DNA from 2 places in the Paenibacillus allorhizoplanae genome. Region 1 is predicted to be linked to the other one. Evidence: predicted binding sites of a transcription regulator. Region 1 holds the regulator's gene; the other holds the start of a gene.
The links. The regulator Rex, encoded in region 1, represses fermentation and respiration genes when NADH is low (regulators of the CRP and FNR family bind a similar motif). The targets are predictions, from matches to a motif close to TTGTGAAATATTTCACAA.
Positions count from the first base shown of each region.

Region 2: a site for Rex is predicted at 3,260-3,277, ahead of adhE (bifunctional acetaldehyde-CoA/alcohol dehydrogenase). Genes of this name have one in related genera too.

Region 1 covers NZ_CAKMMW010000002.1:603,421-608,106, reverse strand. The annotation lists gene dinG (ATP-dependent DNA helicase DinG) at 1-1,131, shown strand, start outside; gene L6I86_RS05335 (redox-sensing transcriptional repressor Rex) at 1,135-1,755, shown strand; gene L6I86_RS05330 (inorganic phosphate transporter) at 1,812-2,813, opposite strand; gene L6I86_RS05325 (DUF47 domain-containing protein) at 2,873-3,499, opposite strand; gene L6I86_RS05320 (amidohydrolase) at 3,758-4,686, shown strand, end outside.
Region 2 covers NZ_CAKMMW010000004.1:406,681-411,366, forward strand. The annotation lists gene pflB (formate C-acetyltransferase) at 1-484, opposite strand, end outside; gene adhE (bifunctional acetaldehyde-CoA/alcohol dehydrogenase) at 512-3,118, opposite strand; gene mobA (molybdenum cofactor guanylyltransferase) at 3,351-3,956, opposite strand; gene L6I86_RS10420 (Crp/Fnr family transcriptional regulator) at 4,133-4,686, shown strand, end outside.

The DNA of each region.
Region 1 (4,686 bases):
ACTCTGCCTGCGAATTGGCGTGAGTTGTTGATTATGGAGGATAACATTTATCTGAATGCGAGTGAACTTTTGCGAACTTTGGATAAATTGTTGAGTGAGCTAAAGGAGCAGCAAGATGGACTTGGTGTTCAAGGGTTAGTGACCGATCTGAATGGAACTGTGAAAGAGCTGTATGCGCATCGTGATGCGCTTCATTTCTTTATGAAAATGGCAGATGAAGGGTACGTGTATTGGATTGAAGCTGGCACGTATGCGAAAGCCAAATCGGTTCAACTGAATTCCGTTCCAACGGATGTTAGTGGGTTGCTGCAGCAGCATTTCTTTGAAACGAAAGACAGTATTATCTTGACCTCCGCAACGCTCTCGGTGAATAAATCGTTCCAGTACTCGGCGGAGCAGCTAGGCTTAGCCATTCCAGAAGACGAAGAGTCAGGTAAGCTGAAAACAGTGCAATTACCGTCACCTTTTAACTATCGTGAGCAGGCTTTGGTCGTCATTCCACGTAATTTTCCAACGATCAAGGGAGCGGGAGATCCCGTTTTTATCGAAGCACTGATCAACTCTCTAAGTGATGTTGCACAGGTGACAAAGGGGCGAATGCTAGTTCTATGTACCTCGAACCGGATGTTGAAGCTTGTTCATGCAGGAATGAAGGAAAAGCTCAACCCACATGGCATCACTGTGCTTGGTCAGGGTGTTGACAGCGGCAATCGCAGTAAGTTGACCCGAATGTTCCAAGATAATAAAATGTGCGTGTTACTGGGCACTAGTTCGTTCTGGGAAGGTGTAGATATTCCAGGAGATGCGTTAAGTTGTCTGGCGATCATTCGTCTCCCATTCCAACCGCCTAATCACCCGCTTGTCGAAGCCAAATGTGAGAATATCAAGAAGCGCAATGAGAATCCATTTATGAAATTTTCTGTTCCTCAAGCTGTTATTCGATTTAAACAAGGCTTCGGTCGATTAGTTCGGAGGGCGTCAGACAAAGGGATCGTTATTATCTATGATACACGTGTTATTGAGACGTATTATGGCAAGCACTTCCTCTATTCGTTGCCTGGTCCGAAGATCGAGCACATGACCTGCGAACAAATGCTGCCGAGGATTGAGCAATGGATGGGAGGAGCTTAATTCGTGAAAACACAAAAAATTTCAGAAGCTGTTGTCCGCAGATTACCTATCTATTTACGCTATCTAAACGAGTTGCAAATGAACAATGTGTCCACGGTGTCTTCTCAGGATTTAGGTCAGAAATTAGATCTGAATCCTGCTCAAATTCGGAAGGACTTAGCTTATTTTGGCGAGTTTGGCAAAAAAGGGATTGGCTATGATATCAATTACTTGATAGAGAAGATTCGCCAGATTCTGAAGTTAGATCGACATATTCAAGTTGCCCTCGTTGGCGCAGGAAATTTAGGCAGAGCACTTTGCAATTATAATACGTACTTACGTAATGATATGAAAATTGTGGCTTTATTCGATGCCATGCCTTCAAAGACAGGCGAAGTGATTAATAATTTGGTTGTGCTCCCCATGGATAAAATGAAGTCAGTTATGTCTGAGCTTGGTGTGCGGATCGGTATTATTACCGTTCCCGCGGCTGAAGCACAGAATGTAGCGAATGAATTCGTTGCTTGTGGCATTGAAGCGATACTGAACTTTGCGCCAGTCATCATTAAGGTGCCGCCAGATGTACGCGTGCATTATGCGGATTTCACGACAGAGCTTCAAAGCTTAGCTTATTATCTCGATTAGCATGAAAAAGGCACGACCCGCGCAGCTTCAGCGGGTCGTGCCTTTGTTTTTTATTACTACATGATTAAACGGAATATCACAAAGTACAGGGTGTAAGCAAGAACCATGGAGATCGGAATGGTAATAACCCAAGTGACTAACATTCGACCAACCGTACCCCATTGTACTTCATGGAATCGCATGACACTGCCTGTCCCGATAATCGCAGAGGAAATAACATGTGTTGTGGATAATGGTTTACCAATGAAGGTTGAGATTTGAATGACAATCGATGATGTTAAGTCCGAGGCAAAGCCGTTGATCGGCTCAATTTTAACAATTTTACCCGAGACTGTTTTAATGATCCGCCATCCGCCAATGGATGTACCAAGGCCCATCGCGAGGGCTGCAGCAATTTTTACCCAGATCGGTACATTCAAATCATCTTGAACGCCGGCTGCAACAAGACCAAACACGATAATCCCCATCGCCTTCTGCGCATCGTTACCACCATGGGAATACGAAAGTAAACCGGCAGAGATGATTTGTAACGTACGAAAACCACGATTTAGTTTGGATCTGGATGTATTACCTGACCACAGCACGATATTTTTGATCAATACCATAATGAGATAACCTAGAACGAAAGCGATAATCGGCGATAAAATAAGAATGATAATAATTTGTGTGAAACCACTCCAGTTAACGCCATTGAAGCCTGCTCCTGCAATTACAGCACCAGCTAAGGCACCAAGTAACGTGTGGGAGGACGAAGATGGAATAGACAAGTACCAGGTAAGTAAGTTCCAGATGATTGCTGCAAGCAAGGCTGCAATCACGACTTCAACGCCATTTTCGATCTTCGCAGGATTGGCAATACTTCCGCCTACTGTTTTGGCTACCTCCGATGAAACCATAGCCCCAACAAAATTAAGTGAAGCAGCCATGAAAATCGCTACACGCGGACTTAATGCTCGCGTAGAAATGGAAGTAGCAATCGCATTAGCTGTATCGTGGAATCCGTTGATGAAGTCGAATAACAGGGCTAGTGCAACGATTATGATCAAATAAGTTAACATGAATTCCTCCTAGCGCTTTCCAATTGGAAAACTTTCTTCGTACACACAGACATCTTGTCTTAAGAGTAACGAAGTACTACGCTGTCTAGAATGTTAGCGACATCTTCGCAGGCATCGGTTGTTTCTTCCAAACGCTCGTAAATTTCTTTGAGTTTGAAATCTTCGTAGGGGTCTTTGCGTGTGATGAAAATTTGACGAATTCCTTCGCGCATCAAACGATCTCCATCATTTTCTAATTTATTTATAGCCACCGTGTGCTCCGGAATTTGCATATATTTTTTCTTAGCTAAAAGCTTGAAAGCATCTAGCATATGTTGACATGAGTCTACGATAACTCCAGAGAAATCTTTCATGTAGGAATCTGTATGAGAAACACTCAAATAGTCGAAACGAGCAATCGTAGCCTCAATACCATCGGTAACATCATCGACTTTGGAAGCTAGAACCATAATATCTTCCCGATCAATAGGAGTGATAAATACTTTGTTCAAACCTCTGAAAATGTCATGTGTGATGGAGTCTCCTGCATGCTCAAGATCATGAATTGCTTTGACATACTCAATTGGGGGTTTATCACCCATCATAGCTGTACGAAACAATTGAGCTGTTTGCAAAGCGTTCTCTGCAGCACGGATAAGAAGTTGCAAGAAATCGACTTCGTTCTTTCTGGTGAATAACGTTGTCATAGAATCCTCCTAATTTTTACTATATGTACAAGTTTTTGAACGAATTTGTGATTTAAAAATGACCAAATTGTAGAAAAAACTCACAATGTTTAAAGTATCATACTCGTTAGGGCTAAAGCAACGAAAATTCCGTGACAATTTACAATTTCTCAACAACTTAGGAATCGTACACGGCTTCCTTGATTTTACAAGCTTGAAGATGTAAAGTTTATGGAGCAGTAGCTGTTTATAGAATGAGCATAGAGAGGGTTTTTTACTATGAAAAAAACATTAATTTCAAATGGTATTTTTATTTCTAATAAGGAAGACAAAACATCCATCAAGGGCTGCATGGTTATTGAAGGCAGCCAGATTACATACATCGGGACAGAAGTGCCAGAACCATTAGACAATTATGATGAAGTGATTGACGGTACGAATAGGCTGTACATGCCAGGACTTGTGAATACACATGGACATGCTGCGATGTCACTGCTCCGCGGTTATGGTGACGACCTAGCACTGCAAGTATGGTTAGAGGAAAAAATGTGGCCGATGGAAGGGAAATTCACTTCACAGGACGTCAAATGGGGAACGCGGTTGTCGATCCTTGAAATGATCAAAGGCGGCACAACGACATTTGTCGATATGTACGACCATATGAATGAAGTTGCTTTGGCAGTAGAGGAATCAGGGATGCGCGGCGTTTTGACCCGCGGTGTGATCGGATTATGTCCGCCCGATGTGCAAACAGCAAAGCTAATTGAAGCATCTGAATTTGCAAAGAGCTGGCATGGTAAGGCGGATGGTCGAATTACTACAATGATGTCGCCGCATGCACCTTACACATGTCCGCCAGATTATATCGAGCGTATTGTACAGGCTGCACATGATCTTAATCTTCCGATACATACGCATATGTCGGAAACTCGCCGTGAAGTCGATGGCAATGTCGAACAGTATGGCGCTAGACCTGTGGCTCACTTGGAAAAGCTAGGCGTATTCACTCGCCCAACGCTTGTTGCGCATGGTGTTCATTTGAATGATGAAGAAATAGCTATTCTTAAACAATATGATGTACGTGTTTCCCACAATCCGGGCAGTAATCTTAAACTTGCAAGTGGTGTTGCCCGATTGCCAGAATTATTGCGCGCTGGCGTTAAAGTTTCTTTAGGTACAGACGGAGCGGCATCCAATAACAATTTGGA
Region 2 (4,686 bases), on a different contig from region 1:
GTGCTGTTTTCATCTCGGAGGTATACGCATCGAACACACCTTGGTTATGCGTTTTGCGAATAGATGTAAACACTTGTATAATTTCTTCAGGCAGCTTGAAACCATATGCCTCACAGGCATCGATGACCATACGAATACCGCCGAAAGGTTGTACGGAACGCTTCAGTGGAGCGTCGGTTTGCAAGCCGACAATCTTCTCCTTGTTCTTTGCGATATAACCTGGGGCGTGCGAGGTAATCGTGGACACCGTCTGGACATCGATATCCAATACACCGCCATTCTCTCTCTCCTTACGGGTTAGCATACTGACCTGAAGCCATAGTTCATCTGTGGCTTCTGTAGGGCCTGCCAAAAAGGAATGATCTCCTGTATAGACTGTTATGTTCGTATCGATGAAATCTTTCACATTGATATTCGTTTCCCATTTCCCTTTTACAAATCCATTCCAATAACTGGCCTTTAATTCTTCTTCACGTATCGCCATGATAGTACCTCCTTAGAGCTCGCACGATTAAAATTTTCCGTAAAAAGCATTCCGATACACATCAGCCAACTCCGTCACTAACGGCATCCGAGGATTCGCTGTTGTACACTGATCTTCAAACGCTCGATCCGCCAAATAATCTACACGCGTCTCGAATTGTTCCGCATTGAACCCAATATCCTGAAACTTCTCAGGAATACCGAGAATTTTGTTCAGCTTACGGATCGCATCGATAAGACTGTTTACGCCTTCTTCCGTTGTCTTGGCTTGAAGCCCGAGCATACGCGCAATTTCAGCATAACGTTGATCGGCAATGAAATGATCGTATTTCGGGAATGAAGTGAATTTCGTTGGCTTTTGGGCATTATAGCGAATCACATGCGGCATTAAAATCGCATTTGTGCGTCCATGTGCTGTGTGGTATTCGCCGCCCCATTTATGCGCCAAGCTGTGATTAATGCCAAGGAAAGCATTCGCAAAGGCCATACCGGCGATCGTTGAGGCATTATGCATCTTCTCTCGCGCAACTGGATCCCCAGTGGTAAACGATTTCTCTAAATTTTGGAATACCAATTGGATTGCTTTTATCGCTAAACCATCGGAATAGTCATTAGCCATAACAGACACATACGCTTCAATAGCATGAGTCAGGACATCCATACCAGTATCGGCAACCGCTGTCTTCGGCAAGCTGTACACATAATCAGGATCAATGATGGCAACATCAGGTGTAAGCTCATAATCGGCTAGCGGGTACTTGGTATTGCCCTTCTCCTTGTCTGTAATTACGGCGAAAGAAGTTACTTCCGAACCTGTACCCGATGTCGTAGGAATCGCGACAAATTTCGCTTTGCGTCCCAGACGCGGATATTTGTAAACCCGTTTACGGATATCCATAAATTTTTGTTTTAAGGCATCAAAGTTAGTGTCCGGATATTCATAGAACAACCACATTGCTTTGGCTGCATCCATCGGTGACCCGCCGCCTAACGCAATAATGCAATCCGGCCCAAAGCTTGCCATCTGTGCTCGGCCGCGTTCCACTGTTTCAACGGACGGGTCAGGTTCTACATCGGAGAACACTTCGATATATACAGGCAGTTGTCGCTTGCGGAGGTAATATTCCACACGCTCAACATAGCCGAGCTTCACCATCATGGGATCTGTGACAATCATCACCCGAGTAATGTCAGGCATTTTCTCTAAATACTGTGTAGCTCCTTTTTCGAAATAAATCTTTGGCGGTATTTTGAACCACTGCATATTGACGGTGCGATACGCAACGCGCTTCACATTGATCAAATTCACAGCGCTCACGTTAGAGGTTGTGGAGTTATGACCATAGGAGCCACAGCCTAGTGTCAAGGAAGGCAAGTTTGTGTTATAGATATCCCCGATCGCTCCATGAGTGGAAGGCGAATTGACAATGACACGTCCCGTTTGAAGCTTACCTGCGAACGCCTGGATAACCTCTTCATTCTGAGAATGAATGACGGAAGAATGTCCCATGCCGCCAAATTTGACTACTTCCACAGCCCGATCGATCCCTTGTTCTGCATTCTTTACTTTGTAACAAGCCAGCACAGGGCTCAGCTTTTCAGCCGATAATGGAAATGCCTCGCCGACGCCAGTTAGCTCTGCGACCAGTATTTTCGTTCCCGCAGGTACCTTAATGCCAGCCATCTCGGCGATTTTCATAGCAGACTGCCCAACAATAACTGCGTTAACCGCACATTTCTCAGCGTTAATCACCAATTTGGAAACTGCTTCTGTTTCTTCTTTATTTAAGAAGTAACTGCCCTGATCTGCCATCAGCTTTCTAGTCTCCGCGTATACCGATTCTTCAATAATGACCGCTTGCTCAGAGGCGCAAATCATACCGTTATCAAACGTCTTTGAAAGAATCAAATCATTAACTGCCTGCTGCAAATTAGCCGTTTTCTCAATGAAGCAAGGGACATTGCCAGGACCAACACCCAAGGCTGGCTTGCCAGTGCTGTAGGCTGCCTTCACCATCGAAGACCCTCCAGTAGCCAGAACGAGCGCCACATCCGGATGATTCATCAGCAGTTGGGTAGCTTCCACAGATGGGTGCTTCACCCATTGAATGCAATGCTCTGGTGCGCCCGCCTTAACCGCTGCATCCAGTAGAGTCGCTGCTGCAGCGGCACTTGATTGCTGTGCAGATGGATGGAAGGCGAAAATGATCGGATTACGCGTTTTAGTCGCAATGAGTGACTTGAACATCGTCGTCGAAGTAGGATTGGTGACAGGCGTAACACCAGCGATAATGCCCACGGGCTCAGCCACCATACGGTAGTTCTCATACGAATTTTCCTCAATCACACCGACAGTCTTGTTATTTTTAATGCTATGGTAAATATACTCAGTAGCAAATAGATTCTTGGTGATTTTATCTTCGTACACACCACGGCCTGTTTCCTCCACAGCAAGCTTGGCGAGAACCATATGCCTATCGATGCCGGCTAATGCCATTTGCTGTATAATTTGGTCAACCTGCATTTGATCCAGCTTAAGAAATTGCTGCTGCGCTTCCTTCGCTCTGGCTACCAGCTGGCCCACTTCGTCTTGAGCAGAAATCTGTTCAATCATCTTCGCTTCTTTTGTTGCCATGCATCATCCACTCCTTTTTTTTAAAATCCATGTGCAGCTAACGACTTGTTGTTCTACCCTTAGATTACGCCTTAAGCAGTAACCTTAACTATGATAAAAATCACAAGATGAGCAATTAAAGCGATTTCTTCCTTGAATATTATGTGAATAATTTCACATTCTTTTCTATTTAATACTCCACTCCATGACTGTGACTTTGATCACAACACCAAGTAATCATCATGAACATTTGTTACTTCCCTAGCTTTTCCAAGCGACGCATAACTTCGTAGTCCTCAAACGTTGAGATATTGGAAACAAAATTCAAATCAACGCCGTTCTCAAGAAAGAAACGATCACCTAGATCACTCCAAAATACATGGTTTAGCAAGGTAGAAACTTTGGTTTCCCCTCGGTTTAATAAAGTCGCGATGTGCGACGCACAAGTTCGATCATAAACTCCATGTAGTGGATGAAGCTCGTCGGCCACCAAGGGAACAACAGCCTCAAATCCATCCAGCTTTCTTTGCATCAACAATTGAGCAGCTCTACTGGATATAAAAGGCATATCACAACCGACGACCCAGATGGAATCGTGTTTAGCAAGAGAAAATGCGGCATGCATACCGCCAAGAGGCCCATGACCTGCGAAAAAATCCGTGATAATACGAATGGAACGATCGACTTTGTTTAGGTAGGGCTTGGGGTCATTGGTTACAACAATCAACTCATCGCATATTTCCCGCATACAATCTAGTTGTCTAACAATTAGAGGCTTTCCTCCAAACGGAAGCAATGCCTTCAGTTCTCCATTCATTCGACGGTTTGCTCCACCAGCCAAAATAACCCCTGAAAGCATACCCATCACTTCTCCTTTTCAAATTCATGTATAGTTCAACTTTAGACAAAATAACATCCCCTGTAAGTGAAAAATGTCACACTCCTGCAATACTCGTTGTGACACAAATCACATCAAACGATTTAAAAATAGAGATATACTAGTTAAACTGCTTAGGGATTGGAGTGATAAATCGAATGAACGAAAATGTTTCTTTGCATGAAGAAGAGGGTGTCCAGAATACAGCGTGCCTGTCTGCCGAGAATTTAGCAAGACTAGAGCAAATTATGTACGAGTCCAAATTTACAATGGGATCTCATCTCTTCTGGGAGGGAGACCCCGCAGACAAGCTATACTTTATTAAGAGTGGACGAGTTAAACTGACGAAATCATCGGATGAAGGAAGACACTTTATTTTGTACATGTATCAGAAAGGCGATCTATTTGGTCAAGTTGACCCTTTTCGTCAATCAACACATGTTTTCACTGCAGAGGTAATCGAGAATAGTGTCATCGGGGTTATACTGCAGAAAGATTTAGAGGTATTGATTTGGCAAAATGGCGATCTAGCTGTTGAATTCATGAAGTGGATGGGACTTCTCCACCGTATGACACAGACCAAGTTTCGCGATTTGATGATGTTTGGTAAACATGGGGCGTTATGTTCTCTTCTTATCAGACTTACCAACTCCTACGGTACAGAACAAGGCAACCACATTTTAATTCCTAAGACGCATACCAACACAGAACT